3 regions of the Micromonospora sediminimaris genome follow, and region 1 is predicted to be linked to each of the others. Evidence: predicted binding sites of a transcription regulator. Region 1 holds the regulator's gene; each other region holds the start of a gene.

Region 1 (10,293 bases):
GTCGGGTTGCCGGAGCTGTCGACGGCAGAGGTGAAGTAACTCCTGCCCACCTGCCGGTCGTCGTCGCCGGTGAAGGCCCGCAGGCCCCAGTCGAGCGCCAGCCCCTCGGTCAGCGCGGCGATGGCGGCGGCGCCGCGCATCACCGGATCACCGCCCACCGCGCAGGTGACCGCCGTGCTGGCGTGACCGAGCAGCGCCCGGGTGAGCACCTGCGACTCGTCGGCCCACTTCTCGTACGCCTCGGGGAAGGCCGAGCGCTGCACCTTCTGCGCGGCGTCGGTGACCCGCATGTCCTCCCAGCCGCGCACCTTCTTCAACGCCGCGTAGAACTTCCCCGCCGCGTACCGCGGATCCCGGATCTGTTTCGGCGTGCCCCAACCCTGGCTCGGTCGCTGCTGGAACAGCCCCACGGAGTCGCGGTCACCACCGGTCAGGTTGCGCAACCCGGACTCCTGGTACGCGGTGGCCAGCGCCACCACCACCGCCCGTTCCGGCATCTCGCGTTGCACGCCGATCGCCGCGATGGTCGCCGCGTTCGCCATCTGCTGCGAGTCGAGCGTCACCTCGCCGTCGGCCTGGACCGTGCAGGCCCGACCGGCCAGCGGCAGCCGTAGCCCCTCACCGGCCTGCCTCAGCACCACGATCATCCCGATCGCGGCGATCAGGACCAGGACCACGAAGCCCGTCGCGACAGCCCGAGTTCGCACCCGCACCTCCTGTGTCAAGGTCCGCCAAGCGTACGTCCCTCATCGACCCGTTCGGGTCGTCCGACCGGTTCCCACCTCCCGTGGCACCTGCGCGCGACGCGAGGTTCCCCGTCCCGGCCGTACCTCACCCACCGAGTTCCGCCACCCAGCGCGGCGGCCGCTTCTCCCGGAACGCGGTGACCCCCTCGACGCCGTCCGCCGACAGGAAGTACCCGGTGGACACCTCGGCCAGCTCGGTCAGGTCGGCGCGCAGGTCGACGGCGGCCGGGCGGCGCAGCAGTCGCTTCGCGCCGGCCAACGCCGACGGGGCCCCGCGTACCAGCGAGTCGCAGTACCGCCGCACCGCGGCATCCAGCTCCGCGGCCGGCACCGCGGCGGTGACCAGGCCGATCTCGGCGGCCCGCCGGCCGTCGAAGGTGTCGCCGGTCAGGTACAGCTCGGCTGCCGCCCGGGTGGTCAGGCGGGGCAGCACCGTCGCGGAGATCACCGCGGGGATCACCCCGATCCGCACCTCGGTGAAGGCGAACGTGGCCTCGGCCGCGCAGACCGCCAGGTCGGCTGCCGCGATCAGGCCCAGTCCGCCGGCCCGGGCGGGGCCGGCGACTCTCGCCAGCACCGGCTTCGGGCACTCCCAGACCGCCGCGAGCACGTCACCCAGCATCCCGGCGGGCACCGTGCCGCTGGCGTACGCCGCCGCGGTCTCCTTCAGGTCGGCGCCGGAGCAGAAGACCGGCCCGGTGTGGTCGAGCACGATCACCCGGACCGCGTCGTCGGCGACCGCGGCGGCCAGCCCGGCCAGCAGTTCGGTCATCAGCGGCGTGGAGAGCGCGTTGCGGTTGTGCGGACTGTCCAGGGTGAGCGTGGTCACCCCGTGGGCCGTGGCGACCCGCACGAACGCGTCGGGAGAGGTCATGCCAGGGCACACTAGTGGCCATGCCCGGCGTCCTTCCAGCAGGCGAGCCCGTCCCCGCCGACGGGTCGCTGCCCGCGTCCGCCCGTGCGTCCGTAGCCGTCCGGGGTTTCGGGGTCTACGTGCATGTGCCCTTCTGCGCGAGCCGCTGCGGCTACTGCGACTTCAACACGTACACCGCCGACGAGTTGGGCGGCGGCGCGAGCCGGGAGGGCTACGCCGACGCCGTGCTGGCGGAACTGGCGCTCGCCGCCCGGGTGCTGGACGACATCCCACCGGCCCGGGTGGAGACGGTCTTCGTCGGCGGCGGCACCCCCACCCTGCTGCCCGCCGACGACCTGGCCCGCATCCTCGACGCGATCGACCGGACCTGGGGGCTGGCCACCGACGTGGAGGTGACCACCGAGGCCAACCCCGAGTCGGTGACGCCCGCCTCGCTGAAGGAGCTGCGCGCGGCCGGGTACACCCGGATCTCGCTGGGCATGCAGTCGGCCGCGCCCGGGGTGCTCGCCGTGCTCGACCGCCGGCACCACGCCGGCCGGGCCACCGCCGCCGCGCTGGAGGCCCGTGACGCCGGCTTCGACCACGTCAATCTCGACCTGATCTACGGGACGCCGGGGGAGCGGGCCGAGGACTTCGCCGCCTCGCTGGACCAGGTGGTCGCCGCAGGCGTGGACCATGTCAGCGCGTACGCCCTGATCGTCGAGGACGGCACCCGGCTGGCCGCCCGGATGCGCCGTGGCGAGCTGCCGTACCCGGACGAGGACGTCGCCGCGGACCGCTACCTGGCCGCCGAGTCCACCCTCGGCGCGGCCGGTTTTTCCTGGTACGAGGTCTCCAACTGGGCCCGCACGCCAGCCGCGCGCTGCCGGCACAACCTGCTCTACTGGACCGGCGGGAACTGGTGGGGCCTCGGGCCGGGGGCGCACAGCCACGTCGGCGGGGTGCGCTGGTGGAACGTCAAGCATCCCGCCGCGTACGCGCAACGCCTCGCCGCCGGGGCGTCACCCGGGCAGGCCCGGGAGGTGCTCACCGGCGACGAGGCGCACATGGAGGACGTCATGCTCCGGTTGCGGCTGGCCTCCGGCCTGCCGCTGGACGTGCTGACCGACGCCGGGCGGGCGGGTGCGGCGCGGGCGTTGGCCGAGGGCCTGCTCGCCGAGCCCGCCCACGCCGCCGGCCGCGCCGTGCTCACCCTGCGCGGCCGGTTGCTCGCCGACGCCGTGGTCCGCGACCTGCTGCCCTGACCCCCGTCATCCGGTCGGCCCGCGCGGTCAGCGCTTCACGAACGAGTAGCTCATCGGGTACTGGTAGAGCACCCCGTCGTTGGCCTTGACCCCGCCGATGATGCCGAAGATCACCGGCACGATCCCGGCGATGATCGGCGCGAAGAACAGGATGCCGCAGGTGATCATGGTGAGCACCCAGCTCAGCACACCGACGATGGCCCAGGTGAGCTGAAAGTTCAGCGCGGCCACCGAGTGGGCCCGGGCGATCGGGGACTGCTGCCCGCGGGTCATCATCGCGATCAGCGGCGCCACCCAGCCGAAGAGCCCGCCACCGACGACCACGCCGAGCGGGCCGCCGAAGTGGGCGATCAGGGACCAGGTCTTGTCCTCGTTGTTGGCGTAGCCACCGCCGGGAGCGCCGTAACCGCCGGTCGGGTAGCCGACACCGGGGGCTCCGGGTGGGGGAGGGTAACCGCCGGGCGGCGGGTAGCCCCCGGGCGGCGGGTAGCCGGCCGGCGGCGGCTGGTCGCCGGTGGGAGGTGGATAGCCGCCGGGCGGGGGATAACCGCCCTGGCCTGGCGAACCGGACAGTGGTGTCGTGGGTTCGTCGCCGGAGTCCGGGGGACGAGGTGGTTCAGTCATGGAGGTCACGGTAGGTGCCAGCGGCAACGGCGCACCAGAGCGACACCGGCGAGTGTCAACCCGCCGATCGGTTCGATGACGAGCGGGCCGACTTGATCATCGCGTCGAGGGGGACGCCGACGTAGACTGGCACTCGCTACAGTCGAGTGCCAGAGTGTTCCTCTGGCGGCCGTGACGCTGCGGGCTGACCTGCGACAGGAGGTGGCAAGGATGGGTCTGGACGACCGGAAGCTCGCCGTGCTCCGGGCGATCGTCGAGGACTACGTCGCCACCCAGGAGCCGGTCGGCAGCAAGTCGCTGGTCGAGCGGCACCAACTCGGTGTCTCGCCGGCCACCGTCCGGAACGACATGGCCGTGCTGGAGGAAGAGGGCTACATCCGTCAGCCGCACACCAGCGCGGGGCGGGTGCCCACCGACCGTGGCTACCGACTCTTCGTGGACCGGTTGAGCCGGGTCAAGCCGCTCAGCCCGGCCGAGCGCCGAGCGATCGAGCGCTTCCTGGCCGGCGCCGTCGATCTCGACGATGTGGTGCACCGCACGGTGCGGCTGCTGGCACAGCTGACCCGGCAGGTCGCCGTCGTGCAGTACCCGAGCCTGGCCCGGTCCCGGGTGCGTCACCTGGAACTGGTGCCGATCTCCACCACCCGGCTGATGCTGGTGATGATCGCCGACACCGGTCGGGTCGAGCAACGGCTGGTCGAGCTGCCCGCACCGGTCCTCGCCGACGACGTGCTGGACCTGCGCCGGCTGGTCAACGAGAAGCTCGTAGGTGTCCGCCTGTCGGAGACCCCGCCGCTGGTGCAGGCTCTCATCGACGACTCCGTGCCGCACCTGCGCCCGGCGATGACCACCCTGTCCACGGTGCTGTTGGAGACGCTCGTCGAACGGCACGAGGAGCGGCTCGCCCTGGCCGGCACCGCCAACCTCGCCCGGGGCGGTCTGCTCGACTTCCAGGGCTCGTTGCGTCCGATCCTCGAAGCTCTTGAGGAGGAGGTCGTGCTGCTCAAGCTCATCGGCGAGGTGGAACCGAGCACCCTGCGGGTGCGCATCGGCGACGAGAACGAGATCGACAACCTACGGGCGGCCTCCGTGGTCAGCACCGGGTACGGCCCGGGCGCGACCATCGTCGGGGGGATGGGCGTGCTGGGACCGACCCGGATGGACTACCCCGGAACCATCGCCACGGTGAGGGCCGTGGCACGCTACGTGGGCGAGCTGCTGGCCCAGAACTGACAAGTCAGGGCCGACGGCAGGCTGCCGCCGCCGAACGGCGTAACTCGAGACGAACACGAGGACACGGAACGCAGTGGCCAGGGACTACTACGGCATTCTCGGCGTGAGCAAGGGTGCCTCCGATGACGAGATCAAGCGCGCCTACCGCAAGCTGGCGCGCCAATTCCATCCGGACGTGAATCCGGATCCGGAGGCACAGGAGAAGTTCAAGGACATCAACGCCGCGTACGAGGTCCTCTCGGACGATCGGAAACGGCAGATCGTCGACCTGGGCGGGGACCCGCTGGCACCCGGCGGAGGCGGGCCCGGCGGTCCGGGTGGTCCCGGCGGGGCCGGCCCCTTCGTCGGCTTCCAGGACATCATGGACGCGTTCTTCGGCGGCGCAACGGGCGCCGGGCGGGGCCCCCGTCCGCGTACCCGCCCCGGCGCCGACGCGATCCTGCGACTGGAGCTGGACCTCCAGGAGACCGCCTTCGGCGTCGAGGCGCCGATCACCGTCGACACCGCCGTACTCTGCACCACCTGCTCCGGTGCCGGCACCGCCGCCGGCACCCACCTGGCCACCTGCGAGGCGTGCGGTGGCCGGGGCGAGGTGCAGTCGGTGCAGCGCACCTTCCTCGGGCAGGTGGTCTCCGCTCGGCCGTGCACGGTCTGCCAGGGCTACGGCACCACCATCCCGAGCCCCTGCCCGACCTGCGCCGGCGACGGCCGGGTACGCACCCGCCGATCGCTGACCGTCAAGATCCCCGCCGGGGTGGAGGACGGCATGCGGATCCGCCTCGCCCAGCAGGGCGAGGTCGGCCCGGGCGGCGGCACCGCCGGGGACCTCTACGTGGAGATCCACGAACGGCCACACGACGTCTTCTCCCGCAAGGGCGACGACCTGCACTGCCGGGTCACCGTGCCGATGACCGCCGCCGCACTCGGCACCCGGCTGACCATCAAGGCGCTCGACAGCGAAGAACCGGTCGACGTCAAGCCGGGTACCCAGCCGGGCAGCACCCTGCGGCTGCGGGCCCGAGGCGTACCGCACCTGCGCGGCGCCGGGCGGGGTGACCTCTACGTCCACCTCGACGTGCGCACCCCGACCAAGCTCGACGCCGACCAGGAACGGATGCTGCGCGACTTCGCCAAGACCCGCGGCGAGGAGGTCGCCGAGCTGACCAAGCAGGGTGGCTTCTTCTCCCGCATGCGCGACGCCTTCAACGGCCACGCCTGACGTGTCCGCCCCGCTGTTCCTCGTCGAGTCGCTGCCGACCGCCGTCTCGATGGTGCTGGACGGGCCCGAGGGCCACCACGCCGCCACCGTGCAACGGCTGCGCGTCGGCGAGCAGGTGCTGCTCGCCGACGGGCGGGGCGGCACCGCCACCGCCGTGGTCACCGCCGTCGGCCGGGGCACCCTCGATCTCGACGTGACCGACCGGGGGTACGTCGACGCGGCGAACCCGCGGCTGGTGGTGGTCCAGGGCATCGCCAAGGGCGACCGGGGCGAGCTGGCCGTGCAGGCGATGACCGAGGCGGGCGTGGACGAGCTGGTCCCCTGGGCGGCGGGGCGCTCGGTGGTGCAGTGGCGCGGCGACCGGGGCGTACGGGCCCGCAGCCGGTGGGTCGCCACCGCCCGGGAAGCGACGAAGCAGGCCCGGCGGGCGTGGCTGCCGGTGGTGGCGGGAGCGCCTGACGAAAGCACCGCATCGGTGACGCGCCGGATCGCCGGGGCGGCGGCCGGGTACGTGCTGCACGAGGAGGCGACCGACCGGCTGACCACAGTCGAGCTGCCCGAACACGGCGAAATCGTGCTGGTGGTGGGGCCGGAGGGCGGCATCACCCCGGACGAGCTGTCGGCCTTCCAGGAAGCCGGCGCCCGACCGGTACGGCTCGGCAGCTCGGTGCTGCGCACCTCCACCGCGGGCGTGGCCGCCCTGGCGGTCCTCGCCACCCGCCTGCTGCGCTGGTGAGCGTCGCGCGGACGTCGCCGCGGAACCCTTCCTTAGACTGCCCGGATGGGAAGCGACTGTCTGTTCTGCCGCATCGTCGCCGGAGAGATTCCGGCCACCGTGGTCCGCGAGACGCCCACCACGCTCGCCTTCCGCGACATCGACCCGAAGGCGCCGGTACACGTGCTGGTCGTACCGAAGGAGCACTACGCCGACGTGGCCACGCTCGGCCAGGGTGACCCGGCGCTGGCCGGCGAGGTGCTGGCCACCGCCGCCGCGGTGGCCGAGGACCAGGGCCTGCTCGGCGACGGGTTCCGGCTGATGTTCAACACCGGGGCGTACGGCGGCCAGGAGGTCTTCCACGTGCACGCCCACGTGCTCGGCGGCGCCCCGCTCGGCCCGATGCTGGCCCGGAGTCTCGGATGACCTCCGCCGCCGGCCGCACCTCCGCCGCCGGTCGCCTGGACCGGCTGGTGCGCCAGGTCCAGGCGCAGGCCCGGGTGCCGGCGGTCTCGGCGGCGGTGCACCGCGCCGACCGGCCGCTGTGGACGTGCACCGCCGGCGGCACCGGAAACGACACGGCCCTGGACGAGCAGACCCGGTTCCGGATCGGCTCGGTGACCAAGACGTTCACCGCCGTGCTGGTCATGCAGTGCCGCGACGACGGGCTGCTCGACCTCGACGACCCGCTGCGGCGGCACCTCGACCTGCCGGCGCACGGTGAGCTGACCGTGCGCCGGCTGCTGTCGCACACCGCCGGCCTGCAACGCGAACCGTACGGCGACGTCTGGGACACCCTGCGCGCACCGGACACCGACCAGCTGATCACCGAGCTGGACCGGGCCGAGCGGGTGCTGCCGACCGGCCGCCGCTACCACTACTCGAATCTCGGCATGGCGCTGCTCGGCCACCTGGTCGGGCAGGTACGCGGCGGCACCTGGGCGGAGGTGCTGACCGAGAGGGTGCTGACCCCGCTCGGGCTGACCGCCACCACAACCACCCCGGGCCCGCGCGCCGCGACCGGGTTCCTGGTCGACGCGTACTCCGACGAGGCGCATCCGGAGCCGCCCACCGACTTCGGCGCGGTGAGCCCCGCCGCGCAGCTGTGGAGCACGGCGACCGACCTGGCCCGGTGGGCCGCCTTCCTGGCCGACCCGGCGGCGTTGGACGCGGCGGGTCGGGTGCTCGCCCCGGCCACCCTGGACGAGATGCGCTGGCCGGTGACGGTCACCGACGAGGCGGTCTGGGCCGGCGGCTTCGGTCTCGGTCTGATCCTGGTACCCCAGGGGGAGCGGGTGGTGCATGTCGGGCATGACGGGGCGATGCCGGGCTTCCTCGCCGGGGCGTACGGCCGCCGGGGCGGCGAGGGCACTCCGGGGGCGTTCGGCGCCGCCGTGCTGGGCTCCTCCGGCACCGCCGTCGAGCTGCTGGAGTTGCCGCACCGACTGCTCGCCGCCGCGGTCGAGCACGATCCGGCCGACATCGACCCGTGGCGTCCCGGTGAGCCGGCGCCGCCGGACGTGCGCGGACTGCTCGGCCGCTGGTGGGGCGAGGGCTTCGAGTACGTCTTCTCGTGGCACGAGGGGGCCCTGCGGGCCCGTGGCGCCGGTGACCCGCCGGGGAAGCCGCCGGCGGTGTTCGCTCCGGTGCCGGATCAGCCGGACGTGTTCCGTACCGTCTCCGGCCGGGAGAACGGCGAGTTGCTCCGGCTGACCCGGGACTCCGCCGGCGTGGTGGTCCGGATGCACTGGGCGACCTACCGGTTCACCCGCCGCCAGGAGACCTTCGACGGTTTCGACTTCCGCGTCTGACCGGGCGGTTCATCGGGGTGGAATGCCCTGCTATGTCCGGTCGTGCCGGAGCGTCACAGCGGCGGAAATGGGCAGCGTGTCCCCGCCGTTGAACCGATACGATGGGGGTAACGTCCGCACGCCGTGCCACGGGCCCGGCACCGAGATCGAGAGCAGGTGGCGCAGGGCCCTCGGGCCCGACCTATGACCGGCACCCCACCTCCCGGCCCGCCCCGGGTCCAGACCAGGATCACGGTCCCCGACTCGAAGATCATGGTCAACCTGCTCGGCGCGGGCGACGAGATCCTGCGACTGGTCGAGCGCTCGGTGAACAGTGACGTGCACGTGCGTGGCAACGAGATCACCATCACCGGCGCTCCCGCCGACAACGCCCTCGCCGAGCGGCTCTTCAGCGAGCTGCTCGAACTCATCGAGAAAGGCGAGACCCTGACCACAGATGCCGTCCGGCGTACCGTCGGCATGCTCGAACAGGGTGGCACGGAGCGGCCCGCCGAGGTCCTGACCCTCAACATCCTCTCCCGGCGCGGGCGCACCATCCGTCCCAAGACACTGGGACAGAAGCGCTACGTCGACGCGATCGACGGGCACACGATCGTCTTCGGCATCGGCCCGGCGGGTACCGGCAAGACCTACCTCGCCATGGCCAAGGCGGTGCAGTCGTTGCAGGCCAAGCAGATCAACCGGATCATCCTGACCCGGCCGGCGGTCGAGGCGGGGGAGCGGCTCGGTTTCCTGCCCGGCACGCTCAACGAGAAGATCGACCCCTACCTGCGCCCGCTCTACGACGCGCTGCACGACATGCTCGACCCGGAGACCATCCCGAAGCTGATGGCCGCCGGCACGATCGAGGTCGCCCCCCTGGCATACATGAGGGGCCGGGCGCAGCCGTACGACGCCCGCGTGCTGACACCGGAAGGCTTCAAGCGGTTCGGCTCACTCCAGGTCGGCGACCTGGTGATCGGCTCGAACGGCATGCCGACCCCGGTGATCGGGATCTACCCGCAAGGGCCCAAGCAGGTCTACCGGGTGACCACGCAGGACGGGGCTTCGACCCTGTGTTGCGGTGAGCATCTCTGGACGGTCGCCACCCCCGAGGACAAGCGGCGTGGTCGCCGACGCACGCTGGAGACCCAGGAGATGATCGGGCAGGAGCGGCGGGGTCACCTCCGCCGTTACGAACTGCCGGTTGTGGCTCCGGTGCAGTTGGAGCCACAGGACGTTCCGCTCGATCCGTACGTCCTCGGCCTGCTGCTCGGTGACGGGTCGATCTCGTGCCGCACGACGCCGGGATTCACCACGGCGGACCCCGAGCTCGCCCGGGCGATCGAGGACAACCTGGTCGACATCGAGCTGCACCGCAAGAGCGAGTACGACTATGTGCTCCGGCACACCAAGGGGCACCGAGGTGGAGTGATCGTCGCTAACCCGGTGACGGTCGCGCTCCGCGAGCTGGGTCTGGCCGGGACGAAGTCGGGCACCAAGTTCGTCCCGTCCGTCTATCTCCAGAACAGTGTCGATGTCCGCCTGGCCGTCCTGCAGGGGCTGCTGGACACCGACGGCGGGCCGGTCGTCCAGGCGGGACGGACCTGCCGGGTGCAGTACTCGACGACCTCTCCCCGGCTCCGCGACGACGTCGTCCACCTGGTCCAGTCACTCGGTGGCGTGGCGACGTGGCGCGTTCGGGTGGCCGAGGGTCGTACGCCTGGCCTGGCGAGCGGTCGTCCGGTCGGCTACCGGTCGGACGCCTACGTCGTGGAGATCCGGCTGCCGGAGGGCGTACCGCCGTTTCGGCTTGCGCGTAAGGGCCAGCGGTACGAGGAGTGCGGT
Region 2 (10,293 bases), on a different contig from region 1:
TGCGACTTGGCCTTGTCGAGGACGGCCTTGCCGGTGCCGGAGTCCAGGTTCACGATCATCAGCGCGGTGACGCCGCTCGTGATCATCTGGTCGGCGATGGTCTGGAACTGGGTCTTGTCGCCCTGCGCGTTCTGGATGTCGTATTCGACGCCGGCAGCTTCGAACGCGGCCTGGAGGAACTTGCGGTCAGCGCCCTCCCAACGGGCGGAGGACTTGCTGTCCGGCAGGATCACGCCGATCTTCGGGGTCACGTCGGAGCCGGCCTGGTCGCCGCCGGACTCGTCGCCACAGGCCGTCAGGCTGCCGAGGGCCAGCAGGCCCACGGTGCCGACGGCGAGGAAGCCCTTGCGCATGTGCAGGGTCCTTTCGAGGGTGGGGAAGGGTGTCGGTGTTTTGTTTTGTTGTGTCCGGCAACGTATTCCGCGCCACACGCCAGCACAAGGGTGGGCCGGTCACGAGTTTGTTGTCGGCGGTAACAATTCAGCAACGCCAGCGACACCTCGCCGCCACCGTGCCTGCGAGGACCCTGGTGTCCGGGTCGCCGGTCGGCGGATACGGGTCGGGTCAGGGGCGCGAAAGCGGGGCGAACCGGGCGTCGGTGAGGGCGGCCAGGTCGGCCGGGGCCAGCTCCACCTGGAGCCCCCGGCGGCCGGCCGAGACGTACACCGTCGGATGCTTCAGGGCGGAGACGTCGAGGACCGTGGGCAGCCGTCGCCGCTGGCCCAGTGGGCTGATCCCGCCGCGTACGTAACCGGTGGCCCGCTCGGCCGTCGCCCGCTCGGCCAACGTGGCCCGCTTGCCGCCCACGGCTGCCGCGAGCGCCTTGAGGTCGAGATCGCCGGTGACCGGCACCACCGCCACCGTCAGCGCCCCGTCGACCTCGGTGACCAGGGTCTTGAAGACGCGCTCCGGCGCCACCGCCAGGGCGGCGGCGACCAGCGCGCCATAGTTGGGCTCATCAGGCGAGACGTCGTACGGATGGGTGCGATGGTCGACCTTCCGCTTGGTCAGCAGCGCGGTCGCCGGGGTGCCACGTCCCGCCATGCCCGCCAACGTAAACCCGGGCCGCTGCCCGCAGGGCGCCAACATGCCGCAAGTCGCGCCTTCCGGCCGACGTTGAGGGCCCAGGATGCCGCAAGTCGTGACCGGCATGCCCGGCGAGAGGCCGGCCTGGGCCTCGGGCGGGCAGGTGGGGGCGGGGCGGAAGAATAGGCGGGTGGATCTGGAGCAGTTCGCCGCGTTGCGTACGCCCGAGGGGTCGGCCGCGCTCGACGCGGCGGCCGGGGTGGCCGGCGGTGATCCGCTGGCCGCGGCGGTGGCGCTGCGCTCTGCCGGGGTGCCCGGCGGGCTCGCGGCGGCGGCGCTGACCCAGGCCGAGCTGCGCCGCCGGGCGACCGGCAAGTTCGGGCCGGCGGCGGCCGGCATGTTCTTCACCCGGCCGGGGCTGGAACAGGCCACCCGGCGGGTCGTCGCCGACCGGCGGGCCCGGCGGCTGCGCGCCGCCGGGGTGCGCACACTTGCCGACCTGGGCTGCGGGCTGGGCGCCGACGCGCTCGCCGCCGCCCGCGCCGGCATCCGGGTGTACGCGGTGGAAGCCGACCCGCTCACCGCTGCGCTGGCCGAGGCGAACGTCCAGGCCGCTGGGCTGGCCGACCTGGTCACCGTCGAGTGTGGCGACGCGACGGCGTTCGACGTGACAGGGGTCGAGGCGGTCTTCTGCGACCCGGCCCGACGCCGAGCCGGCACCGGTCGCCGGATCTTCGACCCGAACTCGTACTCGCCGCCGTGGGACTTCGTGACCGGCCTGGCCGACCGGGTGCCGCGCACGGTGGTGAAGGTCGCGCCGGGGATCGACCACGCGCTGATCCCGCCCGGCGCGGAGGCGGAGTGGGTGAGCGTGGAAGGCGACCTGGTCGAGGCAGCCCTCTGGTGCGGCGAACTGGCCGAGGTCTCCCGCCGCGCGACCGTGCTGACCGGCGAGTCGGTGCACCAGCTCGCGGGGTCGGGCACCCACGAGGCGCCGGTCGGGGCGGTGCGGCGCTTCGTGTACGACCCCGATCCGGCGGTGGTGCGCGCACACCTGATCGCCGAGTTGGCTGCCGACCTGGACGCCACCCTCGCCGACCCGACCATCGCCTACCTCTACGCCGACACGGCCCGGCGCACGCCGTACGCCCGCTGCCTGGAAGTGACCGACGTGCTGCCGTTCTCCCTCAAGCGGCTGCGGGCGCTGCTGCGGGAACGGCGGGTCGGCCGGGTGGAGATCCTCAAGCGCGGCTCCGCGCTGGAGCCCGAGCGGCTCCGGCGCGACCTGCGGCTAAGCGGCGACCAGCCGGCGAGCCTGGTGCTCACCCGGGTCGCCACCGCCCCGACGGTCCTGGTCTGCCGCCCGGTGGCCTGAACCCCGCCCCGCTGGCCGGGCCGCTCATGTGCAGCCGGCGGGCGCGGGTTGCGGCATCCTGGGCTGTCAGCTCGGCGGGAGGCCGCGTCATGCCGCAACTCGCGGACCCCAGCGCGGGAGGGCGCGCGACCGCATGGCGAGCCCAGCCGGGGTGGGGACGGGGGCCGGGTCGGCGCAGAAGGGGGAGCGCCGGGTCGGGGTTGGTCAGCGGGTGGGGGCGTGGGGGGCGATGAAGGCGCGCCAGGCAGCGGGGGTGAAGGCGAGCGCCGGGCCGGCCGGGTCCTTGCTGTCGCGTACGGCGACCACGCCGGGCAGGTTGTCGGCGACCTCGACGCAGGCGCCGCCGTTGCTGTTGCTGCGGGAGGACTTGCGCCAGGCGGCACGGGTCAGGTCCATGACTTCGCCACTTCCTCGATCAGGCGGGCGGACTGCCGGTGTGGCAGCGCCTCACCGGCCACAGTCTCCCAGTGTCGCCCCAGGGCGGCAAGGTCGTTCGGGCTGTCCACTGTGTGCCCCCGGAGCTGGTTGTCCAGGTGCGCCACCTCGGTGCCGTCGGCCAGCCGGGCCAACACGAAGGGGCCGTTGAGTCCGACGTACCACGGGGTCTCGGCCGGGATGATCCGCACCTGGACATGCGGGCGGTCACTGACGGCCAGCAGGTGTTCCAGTTGCTCGCGCATGGTCGCGCGCTCGCCGACCTGCCGGCGCAACACCTGCTCGTCGAGCACCGCCACGAGCTGCGGGGGCTCCTCGCGGGCGAGCACCTCCTGCCGGGCCATCCGGGCCAGCACCCGCTTCTCGATCTGCTCGTCGGTAAGCGGTGGACCGGCCCGGAGCATCGCCCGCGCGTACGCCTCGGTCTGGAGCAGGCCCGGCACCACCGCCGGGTCGTACCAGCGCAGCGCGACCGCCTCCCGCTCGATCTCGCCCCACGGCCGGAACCAGTCCGGCTCGGCGTGCAGCCGGATCAGCTCCAGCATCCCGACGAAGAGGCCACCGGTCTCCAGCACCTTGTCGAACCGGGCCAGGTAGTCGGCGCTGAGCTGGTTCGGGCCGATCTCCATCGCGCTCACTGCCGAGGTCGAGTAGTTGATCATCTTGCTCAGCTCCTCCTGGCTGAGCCCGCGCACCTTGCGCGCCCGGCGCAACTGGTCGCGCAGGAACCCCAGGGTTGGTACGTCCGCCATGTGTCTGCCCTCCGTGACGTGGTCGCGCCGGAGAGTAAGGGGCGGTCGTTGGGCGGGGAAGAGACTGTCGGCGTGTTGCGGTAAACGCTGGCGAACGACGCCGGAAGAGTGGGTAAAAAGTGGCGGAGGGGCGGCGACACGAGGGTGGCGGATTGGCACTCTCCTTGACGGAGTGCTAGCCGAGGAATAACCTGCGATTAGCACTCTCACCCTGAGGGTGCCAACCTTCGGGCCCTGGTGTCCGGGGGTTGAACGCCAGGCGGACCGGCACCCGCGACGACGGCCCCGCCCGGTGGCATGTGGCAGATTGACGCCGGTCGGCATGCCGATCGGCAACGAAACCAAGTACCCCAGGAGGGTATGCCCGTGACTACCGCGACCAAGGTTGCGATCAAGCCGCTCGAGGACCGCATCGTGGTCCAGGCGAACGAGGCCGAGACCACCACCGCCTCGGGCATCGTGATCCCCGACACCGCCAAGGAGAAGCCGCAGGAGGGCACCGTCCTCGCTGTCGGCCCGGGCCGGATCGACGACAAGGGCAACCGCGTGCCGATCGACGTCTCCGTCGGCGACACCGTTCTCTACTCGAAGTACGGCGGCACCGAGGTCAAGTACGCCGGCGAGGAGTACCTGGTGCTCTCCGCCCGCGACGTCCTCGCGGTCATCGAGAAGTAAGTAAGACAGACCGATCAGTGTCGTTGCCCCGGTCCGGCTCGCCGGGCCGGGGCGACGTCGCTTCGAAGGGACATTCATGGCGAAGATCCTGAGCTTCTCGGACGACGCCCGGCACCTGCTGGAGCACGGTGTCAACGCGCTCGCTGACGCGGTCAAGGTCACCCTCGGGCCGCGCGGGCGCAACGTCGTCCTCGACAAGAAATTCGGTGCGCCGACGATCACCAACGATGGCGTGACCATCGCCAAGGAGATCGAGCTCACCAACCCGTACGAGAACCTCGGCGCGCAACTGGTCAAGGAGGTGGCGACCAAGACCAACGACGTCGCCGGCGACGGGACCACCACCGCGACCGTGCTCGCCCAGGCCATGGTCCGCGAGGGCCTGCGCAACGTCACCGCGGGCGCCAACCCGGCCGGCCTCAAGCGGGGCATCGACGCCGCTGCCACCAAGGTCTCCGAGGCGCTGCTCGGCAAGGCCGTCGAGGTCTCCGACAAGAAGTCGGTCGCGCACGTGGCGACGATCTCGGCGCAGGACGCCACCATCGGCGAGCTGATCGCCGAGGCGATGGAGAAGGTCGGCCGCGACGGTGTGATCACCGTCGAGGAAGGCTCCGCCCTGCACACCGAGCTGGACGTCACCGAGGGCCTCCAGTTCGACAAGGGCTTCATCTCGCCGAACTTCGTCACCGACGCGGAGTCGCAGGAGTCCGTCCTGGAGGACGCGTACATCCTGATCACCACGCAGAAGATCTCCGCGATCGAGGAGCTGCTGCCGCTGCTGGAGAAGGTTCTCCAGAACAACAAGCCGCTGCTCATCATCGCCGAGGACGTCGAGGGTCAGGCGCTGTCCACCCTGGTGGTCAACGCCATCCGCAAGACCATCAAGGTCTGCGCGGTCAAGGCGCCCGGTTTCGGCGACCGCCGCAAGGCGATGCTCCAGGACATGGCGATCCTCACCGGCGCCGAGCTGGTCGCCCCGGAACTGGGTTACAAGCTCGACCAGGTCGGCCTGGAGGTGCTGGGCAGCGCCCGGCGCATCGTGGTCGACAAGGAGAACACCACGATCGTCGAGGGCGGCGGCCAGGCCAGCGAGGTGACCGACCGGGTCGCGCAGATCCGCAAGGAGATCGAGGCCTCGGACTCCGAGTGGGACCGGGAGAAGCTCGCCGAGCGGCTGGCCAAGCTCTCCGGCGGTGTCGCGGTGGTCAAGGTCGGCGCGGCCACCGAGGTCGAGATGAAGGAGCGCAAGCACCGCATCGAGGACGCCATCGCCGCGACCAAGGCCGCGGTCGAGGAGGGTACGGTGCCCGGCGGAGGCGCCGCCCTGGCGCAGATCCTGTCGGTGCTCGACGACGACCTCGGCTTCACCGGCGACGAGAAGGTCGGCGTGTCGATCGTGCGTAAGGCGCTTGTCGAGCCGCTGCGCTGGATCGCCCAGAACGCCGGCCACGACGGCTACGTCGTCGTGCAGAAGGTCGCCGGCAGCGACTGGGGCCACGGCCTCGACGCCGCCGTCGGCGAGTACGTCGACCTGACCAAGGCCGGCATCATCGACCCGGTCAAGGTGACCCGCAACGCGGTGACCAACGCCGCGTCGATCGCCGGTCTGCTGCTCACCACCGAGAGCCTCGTGGTGGAGAAGCCGGCTGAGCCGGAGCCCGCCTCGGGTGGCCACGGCCACTCGCATGGCCACGGTCACAGCCACCAGCACGGCCCGGGCTTCTGAGCCTGCCGTACGCCGGACGTGGGGCGCACCGTCGACGACGGTGCGCCCCACGCGCGTGAGTGGGACGGTCATGCGCCGGAGCCGGCGGCGGAGGCGGACCCCTCGGGACGTCGGACCCGGTTCCGGGCCGGTGCGCGGTGACGAGAGGTTACGGAACGCCGACGGCGCTACCGGACCGGTGCCCGGTGGGAAACACTGGGCGGGTGAGCAGCACGACACCCCGGTTCGCGGCCCTGGCCGGCATCGCCGCCGCTGCGACGGCCATCGGCACCGCCGAAGTGGTTGCCGCCCTGACCGGCCCCCGGTCGTCCCCGCTCGTCGCGGTCGGCGGTCTCGTCGTGGACACCGCCCCCGAGCCGGTCAAGCGGTTCGGCATCGAGGTCTTCGGCACGTACGACAAGATCGCCCTGCTGGTCGGCACGGCGCTGCTGCTCGGCGGCTTCGCCGCCCTGATCGGCATGCTGGCCGCCCGGCGGCTGACGGTGGGCCTGGCCGGCATCGTCGTCTTCGGCGGGATCGGCGCGGCGGCGGCCCTGACCCGGGCCGGCGCGGACGCCGCCGACGTGCTCCCGTCGCTGCTCGGAGCGGCGGTCGGCGGGGTGGCGCTGTGGGCGTTCGTCGCCGGCCCGCTGGAACTCGACCCCTGGCCCTGGTCCCCACCGACGCCAGCCGGCAGTCCGTCGGTCCCGGGAAGCCCGCCGGCCGCCGGCGGCCCATCGGGCCCCGCAGGTCCGGGGCGGGGGGTCGACCCGGACTCGCGGCGGCGGTTCCTCACCGGGGTCGGGACCGTGCTCGGGGTGGCTGCCGTCGGGGGAGTGGCGGGGCGGTGGTTGGCCGGCCGTCAGGGCGTGTCGGCCGCCCGCGAGGCGATCACGCTGCCGGCCCCGGTCTCCGCCGCACCGCCGGTGCCGGCCGGCGCTGACCTGGCCCAGCCCGGGCTGGCCAGTTACGTCACGTCGAACCGCGGCTTCTACCGGATCGACACCGCGCTCGTGGTGCCGCAGGTCGATCCCGCGACCTGGCAGTTGCGCATTCACGGCCGGGTCCGCAACCCGGTCACGCTGAGCTACGCCGATCTGCTCGCCCGGCCCATGGTGGAGCGGTACGTCACGCTGGCCTGCGTCTCCAACGAGGTCGGCGGCGACCTGATCGGCAACGCGCGCTGGCTCGGCGTGCCGATCCGGGATCTGCTCGACGAGGTGGGGCCGTTGGACGGCGCCGACCAGGTGGTCGGGCGTTCGGTCGACGGTTGGACCTGCGGCACCCCGACGGCCGCGCTGCGCGACGGGCGGGACGCGCTGCTCGCGGTCGGCATGAACGGCGAGCCACTGCCGGTGCAGCACGGCTTCCCGGTCCGGATGGTGGTGCCGGGCCTGTACGGCTACGTGTCGGCCTGCAAGTGGATCACCGAGCTGGAGCTGACCAGCTTCGCGGACTTCGACGCGTACTGGGTGCCCCGGGGGTGGTCGGCGCAGGGTCCGATCAAGACGCAGTCGCGGATCGACACGCCCCGCCCGCGCAACCGACCGGCCGCCGGCCCGGTCACGGTCGCGGGCGTCGCCTGGGCGCAGCACCGGGGCATCGACCGTGTCGAGGTACGCGTCGACGAAGGGCCCTGGCAGCAGGCCCAACTGGCGCCGACCGTCTCGGTGGACACCTGGGTGCAGTGGTCGTGGCAGTGGCCGGCGACCCCGGGCGAGCACACCCTCCAGGTGCGGGCGACGGACAGCACCGGCGAGACCCAGACCGCCCAACGGCAGGACGTCGCCCCCGACGGTGCGACCGGCTGGCACTCCGTCACACTCACCGTCACCTGATAGGTCCCGCGGTGCCGGCGCTCCGGTACCGGCCGGGAGTGGCGGGAGTGTGCGGACAGCGCGACGCCGCGTCCCTCTGGTCGGGACGCGGCGTCGGTGGTGCGGGTCTGGTCAGGCGACGTTGCGCTGGATGGGCACCGTCGACCGGTGCGAGCTGCCCAGCCGGGCCTCCAGGCGGTTGATGTCGACGCGGGTCTGGCGGCGGTCGGCGAGATCCTCCCAGCCGACCGCGAGCAGTCGCAGCCGCTCGGACTCGCTGAAGCCACCCCAGACGCCGTACGGCTCGCGTACCGCCAGGGCGTGCGCGGCACACTCGGCGCGGACCGGGCAGGCACGGCAGACGGCCTTGGCGGAGGATTCCCGGCGGAGCCGGGACGAGCCGCGCTCACCGTCGGGATGGAAGAACTGGGCGCTGTCGCGGCCCCGGCAGGCACCGAGCCGCTGCCAGTCCCAGAGGTCGATGATGGGTCCGGGCAGTCTACGTACGTTCGACATCAGCACCCCTCCTCTCGCGCGGCACCGCGAGACAGCTTGTGGCCGGTTGTCCGGGCGGCGGGCCGCGCAGGCGCACCGTTCCCGGCCTGGCCACTCCCTACCCGGGCGCCTCTCGCCTCACACGTCTTTGATCCAAAACATCTGGCAGATTGCGGCATATGCCCTATCTGTCGGAAAAGTTGGGAGGATTGCCCGGAACCTCCTCCCGACCGGGGCTGGTCATGGTCTGCTCGTCAGCGGAGAGGAGATGCCTGTGCGTACCGTTCTCGTGTGCGTTCGAACGCCGCTCGCGGCGCAGCACCTGACCTCCGCGGCAGCGCGGTTGGGATTGTCGGGTGCCGTCCGGACGGCGGTCTCCGACCCCGAGGTGATGTTGCGGTTGGCCGAACGTCCGGCCGATGTGGTGCTCGCCGACACCGCGCTCACCCGCCCCGACAGCGTCGGCTTCGTCCGCCGGGTGCTGGCCCGTGCTCCGCAGGCCGCTGTCCTGCTGCTCGGCGCCGAGGAGTCCGAGGCGGCGGCGGCGACCATCGGTGCCGGGGCCCGCGGGCTGATCCAGGGGGTCGACCAGGATCTGACCAGCGCCGTCGCCAAGGCGCTGCTGCTGCTGGCCGCGCCCGGTCGGACCAACCGGCACCGGATCGCTGATCCGGCCCGGGACGCCGCGGCGGTCGGCAGCCCGGCCCGGCCGGCCCCCGGTGGTCGTACCGGCGGCGAGGCGCCCACCGCCTGGCCGGGCACGGACGCGGCGGGCGGCCCGGCGGTGGTGCCGGTGCAGCGTGGCGACGACCCCGCCGAACCGGGTGCCGAGCCCGAACCGGGCAAGCCCACGTCGCCACCCAGAACCGACAGGTCCGCGATCGGCCTCACCGAGCGGGAGCTACAGGTGCTGCTCGGCATGGCCGAGGGCAAGAGCAACGCCGAGATCGGCCGGGAACTGTTCGTCTCCGAGGACACCGTGAAGACCCACGCCCGCCGGCTGTTCCGCAAGCTCGGTGCCCGCGATCGGGCGCACGCCGTGGCCGCCGGATTCCGGGCCGGTCTGGTCGCGTAGCAACCCGGCCGGCTCGGTCCGGCCGATTCCGCCGGCCGGACCGGCCCGGCCGGTCGAGCCGAGCGGTAGCTGCGCTTCCGGTGACGGGTCAGCGGCCCGAGCCGGGCTCGTCCTCGGTGCCTTCGCTGAGGGTGTCGTGCACGCCGTCGGCGTAACCCCGCGCATAGTCCCAGGTGACGTAGTGGTCGGGGTCGGGATCGTAGGCCGGCTCGTGCACCCGTGGGCGCCCGGAGCTGAGCAGGTGCCGCAGGTTTCCCCGGAGCAGGTCCCAGTCGAAGTAGTGCGGTTCCCGGCAGTCCTCACACTCGATGACCAGCCCGCGTACGCCGATCGGCGCGAGCAGGGCCTGGTAGATCTCCAGGTCGGCGAGATCCTCCAGCACGTCCTGGCGCTCGACGTCGGTCAGTGGGTCCAGCGGCGCGTCGTCGTCGGGGGCCTCCAGGTCGGCCGCCGGATCGGTCGGGTCGCCGGTGAACGGGTCGATGGGATCGTCGTGCACCCCCTCACCGTAGTCCCCTGCCACCGCTGACGCGTGTCCCCCGGTCGCGCGAGCCGTCACCGGGGCGGGCACCGCGCGGTTCAGGAGGAGAAAGCTTCAGTGGGTACGATGAGGCTGACACCCTCGCCCGGCGTTCGCCGGTGCCCCCGTGCCACCTCGCTGAAGCCCGGTTCGAGCAGCTCAGGAGAGCAATCGTGGAGAATTCGCCCCGTACCGACCTTCCCGCCGGCGTCGAGGGCGGCGAGTTGGGTGGCCATCTGCCCGAGCTGCCCGCCGGTTCGGCCCGGGTGGTGCCGCTGGGGCTGACCTTCGACGACGTGCTGCTCCAGCCGGGTGAGTCCGACGTGGTGCCGAGCCGGGTGAACACGATCACTCAGTTGACCCGTAACGTCTCGCTCTCCATCCCGCTGCTGTCCAGCGCGATGGACACGGTCACCGA
Region 3 (10,293 bases), on a different contig from region 1:
GGCGCTGCGGCCGGCCACCGCAGCGCTGGAGGCCGCCGGGATTCTCGTCGTCGCGGCGGCCGGCAACACCGGCCCGTTCTGCGGCTCCGTGCAGGACCCGCCCGCACCGTACGCGGACGTGCTGACCGTTGGTGCGGTGGACGACCGGCGGCGGGTCACCGCCTTCTCCTCACGTGGCCCGACGATCGCCGGAGTGACGAAACCGGATCTGATGGCACCGGGGGCGGAGGTCGTCTCCGCGATGCCCGGCGGCGGGTACGCCGTGCTCGACGGCACCTCGATGGCCACACCACAGGTGGCTGGCGTGGTCGCGTTGATGTGGTCAGCCAACCCGGAACTCGTCGGCGACCTTGACCGGACGCGGCGGATCCTCCGCGACACGGCCGACCCGATCGAGACCGACGACCCGGCCCGGGCGCGGACCGACGAATGTGGCGGCCCGGCGAACATCGTGGGTGCCGGTCTGGTCGACGCGTACGCGGCCGTGTCGGCGGCCCGTGACTGATCGTCATTCGGGCGGTACCGGCGTCCGGGCCGAACGTATCTTCTTCCGGACGTAGCGCCCTTGACCACTTGAAAAGCGCAAATAGCAAATAGATCCCGATAATGCCAATCGCCCATCCCGGTGCTCGGCACGCCCCTACCGTTTCGGTAAGGAGGCAGCGATGAGCACGGACGACGATCAGGCCCGGCAAGCCCCACCAGCCACCGGGGCTGCGGTCCACGGACTCCCCGGCCAACTGCCGATCGACCGGCTCGACTACGGCGACGCCGAGCAGTTGGCCGAGATGACCGGTGTGGACGAGCCACCCGAGGAGCCGCTCATCCTGGTGGACGAGCCGGTTCAGCACCGACCACCGTACGACCGGGCGCGGAAGCGACGGAACCAGCGGCCACTCCCGACGTAGCGACCAGCCGCCACCGCCGACGCAGGGTCGGCCGGCCACCGCCGACAAAAGCGGAAGGGGCGGACCGCTGACGCGGCCCGCCCCTTCCGGCGTTGGAGCTGGACTCAGAAGTCCATGTCCCCGCCGCCCGGGCCAGCCGGTGCGGCCGGGGTCTTCTCCGGCTTGTCCGCCACGACGGCCTCGGTGGTGAGGAACAGCGCGGCGATCGACGAGGCGTTCTGCAGCGCGGAACGGGTCACCTTGGCCGGGTCGATGATGCCCGCGGCCAGCAGGTCGACGTACTCGCCGGTCGCGGCGTTGAGGCCGTGACCCGAGTCGAGGTTGCGGACCCGCTCCACCACGACGCCGCCCTCAAGGCCGGCGTTCACGGCGATCTGCCGCAGCGGGGCGTCCAGCGCGATCTTCACGATCTGCGCGCCGGTCGCCTCGTCGCCGGCCAGGTCGAGCTTGTCGAAGGCGGTCTTGCCGGCCTGGACCAGCGCGACACCACCACCCGGGACGATGCCCTCCTCGACGGCGGCCTTGGCGTTGCGGACCGCGTCCTCGATGCGGTGCTTGCGCTCCTTGAGCTCGACCTCGGTGGCCGCGCCGACCTTGATCACCGCAACGCCGCCGGCCAGCTTGGCCAGCCGCTCCTGCAGCTTCTCCCGGTCGTAGTCGGAGTCGCTCTTGTCGATCTCGGCCCGGATCTGGTTGACCCGACCCTGGATCTGCTCGGCGTCGCCGGCACCGTCGACGATGGTGGTCTCGTCCTTGGTCACCACGACCTTGCGGGCCCGGCCCAGCATGTCGAGGCTGGCGGCGTCCAGCTTGAGGCCGACCTCCTCGCTGATGACCTGGCCACCGGTGAGGATGGCGATGTCGGTCAGCATGGCCTTGCGGCGGTCACCGAAGCCCGGCGCCTTGACGGCGACCGACTTGAAGGTGCCACGGACCTTGTTGACCACCAGCGTGGCCAGGGCCTCGCCCTCCAGGTCCTCGGCGATGATCAGCAGCGGCTTGCCGCCCTGCATGACCTTCTCCAGGATCGGGAGCAGGTCCTTGACCGACGAGATCTTGCTGTTCGCGATCAGGATGTACGGGTCGTCGAAGACGGCCTCCATACGCTCCGGGTCGGTCATGAAGTAGGCCGAGATGTAGCCCTTGTCGAAGCGCATACCCTCGGTGAGCTCCAGCTCCAGCCCGAAGGTGTTGCTCTCCTCGACGGTGATGACGCCTTCCTTGCCGACCTTGTCCATCGCCTCGGCGATGATCTCGCCGACGCTGGCGTCACCAGCGGAGATGGAGGCGGTGGAGGCGATCTGCTCCTTGGTCTCGACGTCCTTGGCGAGCTTCAGCAGCTCCTCCGAGACGTTGGCGACCGCAGCCTCGATGCCCCGCTTCAGGGCCATCGGGTTGGCACCGGCGGCCACGTTGCGCAGGCCCTCGCGAACGAGTGCCTGGGCCAGGACGGTCGCCGTCGTCGTGCCGTCACCGGCGACGTCGTCGGTCTTCTTGGCGACCTCCTTGACCAGCTCGGCGCCGATCTTCTCGTAGGGGTCCTCGAGCTCGATCTCCTTGGCGATGCTCACACCATCGTTGGTGATGGTGGGGGCACCCCACTTCTTCTCGAGCACGACGTTGCGGCCCTTGGGGCCGAGGGTCACCTTCACGGCGTCGGCGAGCTGGTTCATGCCCCGCTCGAGGCCGCGGCGCGCCTCTTCGTCGAACGCGATCATCTTGGCCATACGGCGTTGTCCTCCTGGACACTCACGGGCCACCCGAGTGTGTGCCCCGGATGGGCCGTCTGGTGTACGCACCTTGGGACGTCGCCACCTGGCGACGGCGACGTCTCCTCGGCCGGGCCGGATAGCCCGCGACGACCGGCCACGTGCCCCACCCGTGGTTATGTCACGAGCGCGACCGCAGCCCCACCGTCCCGACCAGCTGGCACTCACGCCATGCGAGTGCCAATGACTTGTTTAGCACTCTGCCCTGCCGAGTGCAAGCACGATGGCCCGGGTCAGCCGAGTTCGGCTGCCAGTTGGGCGGCGTTCACCGGGCCCTCGTGTGCCCGCTGCTCGGCGTAGGTGACGACCAGCCCGACCAGCTGCGCGAGGTACGCCGGCAGCGTCAGCACCGCGACCACCGCAATCGTCAGCACCGCGCCCACCGCCGTGCCCGGCGAGTCCAACGGAGTGGTGCCGAACGGCAGGATCGCCAGCGACTCCAGCACGCTCGCGGCCAGTGAGAAACCGATCACGGCGGCACCCACAAGCGCCACCCGGCCGAGCAGCAGCCCCAGCCGGTCACGCAGCATTCGATGCGACCTGCTGAGCGGGTCGTGCCGCTCGAAGAGGTAGACCGGGCCGGCCAGGGCCAGCGCGAACGCCGCGTACACGCCGGGCAGGAAGCACAGACAGAATCCGAAGGTGACGATCAGGGTGATGAGCAGTGTCCAGCCCCACAGACCGAGCGCCCGACGCGCTCCGTAGCGCAGGGCGGCACCGAGGCCGGCCGACTCGCCGACCGCCTGCCGGGCGATCACCCAGGTGCCGGCGGCCCAGCCGACGGCCTGCACCACACCGAGCAGCAGGCTGCCACCGAGTACCACGACCAGGAGCGTCGCGAGATCGGACCAGAAGTTCGCCGGCAGCGCGGCGGAGTCGCTGGCGAGCTGGGCGTCCCAGCGGGCCGAGGGGTCCACGGCCAACACGAGCACCGACAGCACCGCGGCCGGCAGCGCCTGGGTGAGTACGAGGATCGGCAGCAGGGGTCGCCACCCCCGGCGGGCGGCACCCACACACCGGGCGAACCAGCCGCCCAGCCCGGCCCCGGGCGGGGTCACCAGGGCGTCGGAGGGGTCGAGGCCGTAGCCGCCCGGGGGGTACCAGCCGTAGAACGGCTGGCCGGGATACGGCGTCATGCCGGGGTGGGACGGCTGCATGGGATGAGCCGGCTGCGCACCGTACGCAGGCTGGCCCGGGAGGGGTGGTTGACCGACCCATCCGGCGGGCGGCTGCGGCTCACCCGGAGGCGGAGAGGACGGACCTGTCGGGGGCGGCTGGTCGGACATGGGACCTCCTCAGCGACGGCTGGCTCGGCCCATGATCTTCCCTTGTGGGGCGCCGGCACCGCTGCCCCCTCCGGCGATGGTCACGCCACCCCGACGACGATCGGTCGGTGGGGGGTGGGTGGTCGGCGCTCAGGCGATGACGCGCACCCGCTCCGCCTGTGGGCCCTTCTGGCCCTGGGCGATCTCGAACTCCACCCGCTGACCGTCGTCCAGCGCTTTGTAGCCGTCCATCTCGATCGCAGAGAAGTGAACGAAGACGTCCTGCCCGCCGTCGACGGCGATGAAGCCGTAGCCCTTCTCGGCGTTGAACCACTTCACGGTGCCTTGTGCCACGGTGTTTTCCTCACTCTGCACGGCGTTCCACTACCTCGGGCCGCCAGCGAACCGGCACCCGGAAACCACCGGTTTCAGCGGTCGGCGACGACCACTGAAACGGGTGACCGAAATCGCACGCTACACGAGGAGTGACGACGGCGCACGACCACAAATCGGGCGTATTACAGTCGTCCGCATCGTCGTACGTCATTGTGATAAGCATTCCGGCATGACAAGCGTCACCGACGGGACGGCGCTGCGCCGGGCCGTCATCCGCCGAGTCGAGCCAGCCGACACAGCTCGGATGCGGGCGCTGCGCCTGGAGATGCTCGCGGACGCGCCGCTGGCCTTCCTGGAGACGATCGCCGAGGCCGCGGCCCGACCACACGCCGAGTACGCCGCCCGGGTCGCCCGGGTCTCCGCCGGCCCCGACACGGCGCAGTTCGTGGCGGATCCGGGCGGCCGGCTCGTCGGGCACGTCGGTGGCATGGCGCACCCGGCCGAGCCGGGGGTGACCGTGCTCTACGCCGTCTACATCACTCCGAGCTGGCGGGGCACCGGCCTGCTCGCGGAGCTGGTCGGTGGGGTGGCGCACTGGTCCCGGGCCTGCGGACGGAACGAGCTGATGCTCGAGGTCGTGGTCGGCAACGACCTCGCCTACCGGGCCTACCAGCGGCTGGGTTTCGTCGACACAGGTGTCCGCGTCCCGCACCCCAACATCCCCACCCTGCGCGAACTCCAGATGCGCAGGGCCGCGTAGACCCGACGGACGATCGCCGACCCGGGCGGCTCCGGGGAATACCCCGGAGCCGCATCAGCTCTCAGACGTGTCGACGGCTCTGCACGACCCGGAACCGGTTCGCCACGTACGCCCCGTCGGTCAACGCCGAGTTCGCCGCCGCGTTCGCTCCGCTGCCGTGGAAGTCGGAGAAGGCCGCCGACTGGTTCACGAAGACGCCGCCGGTGAGGTTGGCCGACAGGTGCACCCCGACCTCGATCGCCGCCGCCTCGGTGGCGTCCAGCACCGCGTCGTCGGTGGAGTAGACCGCCGCGGTGAGGGCGCCCTTCTCGCCCACGGTCGAGCGCAGGATCTCCAGGCTGTGCGCCGTGGAGTCGGTGGCGATGGCGAAGGAGATCGGCCCGAACCACTCCCGCGAGTAGGTCTCGGTGTCACCCGCGTCCAACTTCACGATGGCCGGCGTACGCACCACGGCGTCCGGGAACGAGGGGTGCTCGACGGTACGCGACTCCAGCACCGGCGAACCGACCTTGGTCACCTCATTCAGCCGCTCCAGCACCCCGTCGTTGACGATCGCGCCGGTCAGTTCCACCCCGCGGGCCGGGTCACCGGTGAGCTTGCCGACCGCCGCGGCGATGCCGCCGGCCACCTCGTCGAAGCTCTTGTGCCCCTGATCGGTGTCGATGCCGTCCCGGGGGATGAAGATGTTCTGCGAGGTGGTGCACATCTGCCCGCTGTAGAGCGTCAGCGTGAAGCCCAGGTTGCGGCACATCCCGGCGAAGTCGTCGGTGGAGTCGATCACCACCGTGTTGAGCCCCGCCTTCTCGGTGTACACCGCCGCCTGGCGGGCGTTCGCCTCCAACCAGTCGCCGTACTCGGTGGAGCCGGTGAAGTCGACGATCTTCACCGCCGGGTGCAGGGCCAGCGTCGAGGCGAGCTTCTCGCCGGGGGCCTCGGCGGCCAGCAGCACCAGGTTCGGGTCGAAGCCGGCCTCGGCGAGCACCTCCCGGGCGTACCGCACGGTGATGGCCAGCGGCAGCACGGCGCGCGGGTGCGGCTTGACCACGACCGGGTTGCCGGTGACCAGCGAGGCGAACAGACCCGGGTACGAGTTCCAGGTCGGGAAGGTGTTGCAGCCGATGACGAGGGCCACGCCCCGGGGCACCACGTGGAAGGTCTTGGACATCCGCAGCGGGTCGCCCTTGCCGGCGGCCTTCTCCCAGCCGGCGGTGCCCGGGTGCCGGGTCATCTCCGCGTACGCGTAGGCCAGCGCCTCCAGCGCGCGGTCCAGGGCGTGCGCGCCACCGGCCTGGAAGGCCATCACGAACGCCTGACCACTTGTGAACTGCACCGCGTTGGCCAGCTCGAAGATGTTCTTGTGCAGCCGGTCGAGGATCTCCAGACAGACACCCACCCGGGTCTGCGGGCCGGCGTCCCGCCAGGCGGGCAGCGCCGCTGACGCGGCGGTGACCAGTTGTTCGGCGTCGGCGTGCGGGTAGCGGACGTTCAGGGCGACGCCGAACGGGCTGTGCTCGGTGGCGACCCGGTCGCCGCCACCCGGCTGGTCGAGCGGGAAGTCCCCGCCCAGGTACGCCTCGAAGGCGGCCTTGCCGTCGGCGGCGGCGGTCTCGCCGTACACCCGTGGGCTTGGTGATTCCGGGTAGGCGGACCAGTATCCCCGCTCCGTGATCGCGGTCAGCGCGCGGTTGAGGGTCTCGGCGTGCCTGTCGTAGCGGGGGTGCGGGGTCTCCGTCATGCCCGCCATCATGCAACACGAAGCCCTCAGATCAGTAGGGGCGTGTCACAACTTCAGATGGTCAGCTGCCAATCGGTCCAGGCGTCGACCGGGCGGAACCCGAGCTGCTCGTTGATGCTGATCATGTGATCGTTGACCGCCGCGTTCCAGGTGTCGATCGCGGCCAGGCCCGGCTCGTGGGCAAGTGCGTGCCGAAGGTTCTCGACCTTGACGAGCAGGCCGAGGCGATGACCCCGGTGTGCGGGGTCGACGATGGTGATCTCCTGCCAGGCGTGCCACGGCGTCGACGGGCCCCTGTCGATCATCGTCCAGGCGACCATCCGGCCGGTGGCCTCGTGCACCGCGCCGACGTGGTAACGCCGTCGGCCCCGCAATCGCTGGATCCGCTCGATCTCCCGCAGCCGCGCGGCGTCCACCTGCTCCGCCTCGATCGCGAGATCCCCCATCGGCGCGTCGACGAGCAGCCGACTCTCCAGCCTGGCGATGTCGACCACGTACTCCTCGGCCACCGGCCCGCGCCAGGCCACCGTCCGGTAACCGGCGGCCCGGGTGCGGGCAGCATTGTGCAGGGCGGTCAGAGCCGCCGGGTCCAGCCGCGTGGTGTCCAGTCGACGCCGCACCTCTGCCAACGCGGCCTGCGCGCCGGCCGCCGCCGCGAAGGCCGCCCCGGGCGCCTCCCGCCCCGGTCCGCCGGGCAGCGGCCCGGGGGTCTCACCGATCAACCGCTCGCGGCCGTGCTCGGCGGCCACCTTCCGGGCGTACGCCAGCAGTGCTCGGCCCACCCCCCGCCGCCGCCGCGCCGGATCGACGGTCAGCTCGACGGTGGCGATGCCGGTGTTCTCCAGTTGCGGCAGCCGCATCCGCAGGTGACCGGCCACCTCGCCGTCCCGCCGGGCCAACGCCTGATGGATCACGTTGCCGTGCGGCGGATGGGCGACCAGGAGCCCGAACTCGGCCCGGTCTCCCACCGGCAGATCGGGCAGGTCGACCGCCTGCGCCGCCGCGACAACGCGGTACGCCTCGTCGAGCGCTGCCTCGTCGGTGGACTCGTACGGCATGACGGCGATGTCCATGGCGGTGAGCGTGCCGGCACCGCCCGGCCACCGCCACCGGTTTTCGCCTGTCACACGTTGAGCTGCCAGTTGCTCCACCGGTCCTGCACCCGGAAACCGAGCTGCTCGTTGATGGCGATCATGTGGTCGTTGCTGGCCGCGTTGAAGGTGTCGATCACTCGTACGCCCGGCTCGTGGGCGAGCAGGTGCCGCAAGTTTTCGATCTTGGCGAGTAGGCCCAGCCGGTGTCCCCGGTGCTCGGGGTCGACGATTGTGATCTGCTGGAACGAGTGCCAGTCCGCGGAGGCACCGACGTCCAACAGCGTCCACGCGACCAGCCGACCGGATGCCTCGTGGCGGACGCCGACGTGGTAACGCCGCCGACCCCGCGCGTCCAGCGCCGACTCGGTGCCGCGCAGACGGTCGGCGTCGACCTGCTCCGGCTCCCACGCCAGATCGCCCATCGGCGCGTCGGCCAGCAGCCGTCCGTCGAGGTACGCCACGTCGGCGGCCAGGTCGTCGGGCGTGTACCCGCGCCAGCACAGCACCTGGTAGCCGGTCGAGCGATCCCGGGCGTCGGCCAGCAGCGCGTCCAGCTTCGCCTGATCGAGGTCGGCGGTGTCGAGGCGTCGCCGCACATCGGTCAGGGCGTCGACCGCGCCCATGGCCGCAGCGAATGCGTTACCCGGCGACCGGCGGCCGGGCTCGCCGGCAAGCTCCGCCCGGCTCATCGCACTCACCCGTTTACGCCCGCGCTCGCGCAGCAGGCCGAGGCCATGTTCGGCCAACGCTCGGCCGACGCCTCGGCGGCGTCGTGCCGGATGCACGATCAGCTCAGCGGAGGCGTTCTCGGTGTTGTCCAGCTGCGGCAGGTCCAGCCGGAGAAAACCGGCCGGCACACCGTCGATCCACGCCAGCAGCATGCTGGTTTCGTAGCCCGGCATCGGATGGCGGAGCAGGGCGGTGAATCGTCGCCGGCAGAGCGGCGGGAAGTCCGGCTCGTCGGCGGCCACCTGTGCGGCACCGATCTGATACGCCTGCTCGACGGCCGCCTCGTCGGCGGCCCAGACCGGGGTGATGGTGATGGTCATGCCGGCAGCCTGCGCCAGCGACAGACGAGCGGGCCAGCGAATTTTCGCTGGCCCGCTCGGACGTTGGTCGGGAGGGACGATCGCACAACGCCTCCGGCGCTGGGTCGTAAAGACTGAAAGTCTACGGCGAAGCGCCCTCCCGCACGGAGCATCTTGCGCCGTCCGTTTGCGGTCGTCAAGTCCCTGGCGGCGTGTTTCGCTCACTCCCTGCGAAATGCCGCTTACTAATCCGTTCGTCGTCAGGTCAGCAGGCCCGCGTCGCGGGCGGCCCGCAACGAAGGCTTGATCCGGTGGGTGGGGCCGACCTCGCCGGCGACCGCGTCGAGGGTCTTCAGTCCTTCGCCGGTGTTGAACACCACCGTCTCGGCGGTCGGGTCCAGCCGGCCCGATTCGACAAGCTTGCGCAGCACCGCCACGGTCACCCCGCCGGCCGTCTCCGCGAAGACCCCGGTGGTACGCGCCAACAGGCGTACCCCCGATCGGATCTCGTCGTCGTCGGCGTAGTCCATCCAGCCACCGGTGCGGCGCACCGCCTCCAGGGCGTACAGCCCGGCGGCCGGGTCGCCGATGTTCAGCGACTTGGCGATCCCGGTCGGCTTGACCGGGGTGATGACGTCGGTGCCGCCGTGCAGTGCGGTGGCGATCGGGTTGCAGCCGGCCGACTGCGCCCCGAAGACCTTCCAGCCACCGGCCGGGGCCTCGACCAGGCCGATCTCGACCAGCTCGCTGAACGCCTTGTCAATCTTGGTGAGCAGCTCGCCCGAGGCCATCGGGATGACCACCTGGGCGGGGATCCGCCAACCGAGTTGCTCGGCCACCTCGTAGCCGAGCGTCTTGGACCCTTCCGCGTAGTACGGCCGCACGTTGACGTTGACGAAGGCGGTGTCCTCGAACTCGTCGGTCTCGACCAGTTCGCCGCAGAGCCGGTTCACGTCGTCGTACGACCCGTCGATGGCGACCAGGTCACCGCCGTAGACGGCGGTCGTGACGACCTTGCCCTGCTCCAGGTCGCTGGGGATGAAGACCACGGAGGGCGCACCCACCCGGGCGGCGTGCGCGGCCACGGAGTTGGCCAGGTTGCCGGTGGAGGCGCAGGCGAACCGGGAGAAGCCCAGCGCGCGGGCGGCGGTCAGCGCCACCGACACCACCCGGTCCTTGAAGGAGTGGGTGGGATTGGCGCTGTCGTCCTTGACCCAGAGCGGAGCGGTGATGCCCAACTCGGCGGCGAGCTGGTCGGCGGCCACCAGCGGGGTGAAACCCGGGTCCAGGGTGACCCGGGCGGCCGGGTCCTGGCCGGCGGGCAGCAGGGCGGCGTAGCGCCAGAGGTTGCGCGGGCCGGCCTCGATCTGCTCGCGGGTGACGGTGGCGAGTGCGGCC

Evidence for each region. The regulator HrcA, encoded in region 1, represses chaperone genes, less so after heat shock. The targets are predictions, from matches to a motif close to GGTTNGCACNCTCNNNNNGAGNGTGCNAACC.
Region 2: a site for HrcA is predicted at 3,784-3,814, ahead of groES (co-chaperone GroES). Genes of this name have one in related genera too.
Region 3: a site for HrcA is predicted at 2,833-2,863, ahead of groL (chaperonin GroEL). Genes of this name have one in related genera too.

The regions. Positions count from the first base shown of each region.
Region 1 covers NZ_BOPD01000031.1:48,098-58,390, forward strand. Annotated here, with positions in the region: gene Vse01_RS23095 (hypothetical protein) at 1-713, opposite strand, end outside; gene Vse01_RS23100 (enoyl-CoA hydratase-related protein) at 832-1,620, opposite strand; gene hemW (radical SAM family heme chaperone HemW) at 1,641-2,864, shown strand; gene Vse01_RS23110 (DUF4870 domain-containing protein) at 2,892-3,488, opposite strand; gene hrcA (heat-inducible transcriptional repressor HrcA) at 3,699-4,721, shown strand; gene dnaJ (molecular chaperone DnaJ) at 4,795-5,940, shown strand; gene Vse01_RS23125 (16S rRNA (uracil(1498)-N(3))-methyltransferase) at 5,942-6,676, shown strand; gene Vse01_RS23130 (histidine triad nucleotide-binding protein) at 6,722-7,081, shown strand; gene Vse01_RS23135 (serine hydrolase domain-containing protein) at 7,078-8,466, shown strand; partial or broken gene Vse01_RS29480 (PhoH family protein) at 8,650-9,396, shown strand; partial or broken gene Vse01_RS29485 (LAGLIDADG family homing endonuclease) at 9,604-10,143, shown strand.
Region 2 covers NZ_BOPD01000042.1:9,722-20,014, forward strand. Annotated here, with positions in the region: gene Vse01_RS26225 (sugar ABC transporter substrate-binding protein) at 1-353, opposite strand, end outside; gene ybaK (Cys-tRNA(Pro) deacylase) at 565-1,044, opposite strand; gene Vse01_RS26235 (THUMP-like domain-containing protein) at 1,217-2,401, shown strand; gene Vse01_RS26240 (DUF397 domain-containing protein) at 2,606-2,797, opposite strand; gene Vse01_RS26245 (helix-turn-helix domain-containing protein) at 2,788-3,588, opposite strand; gene groES (co-chaperone GroES) at 3,955-4,263, shown strand; gene groL (chaperonin GroEL) at 4,340-5,989, shown strand; gene Vse01_RS26260 (sulfite oxidase) at 6,193-7,806, shown strand; gene Vse01_RS26265 (WhiB family transcriptional regulator) at 7,918-8,301, opposite strand; gene Vse01_RS26270 (helix-turn-helix transcriptional regulator) at 8,555-9,355, shown strand; gene Vse01_RS26275 (DUF5319 domain-containing protein) at 9,444-9,854, opposite strand; gene guaB (IMP dehydrogenase) at 10,049-10,293, shown strand, end outside.
Region 3 covers NZ_BOPD01000008.1:255,815-266,107, forward strand. Annotated here, with positions in the region: gene Vse01_RS06780 (S8 family serine peptidase) at 1-505, shown strand, start outside; gene Vse01_RS06785 (hypothetical protein) at 666-908, shown strand; gene groL (chaperonin GroEL) at 1,013-2,635, opposite strand; gene Vse01_RS06795 (hypothetical protein) at 2,911-3,834, opposite strand; gene Vse01_RS06800 (cold-shock protein) at 4,093-4,296, opposite strand; gene Vse01_RS06805 (GNAT family N-acetyltransferase) at 4,508-5,038, shown strand; gene paaN (phenylacetic acid degradation protein PaaN) at 5,100-6,773, opposite strand; gene Vse01_RS06815 (GNAT family N-acetyltransferase) at 6,827-7,846, opposite strand; gene Vse01_RS06820 (GNAT family N-acetyltransferase) at 7,897-8,916, opposite strand; gene thrC (threonine synthase) at 9,156-10,293, opposite strand, start outside.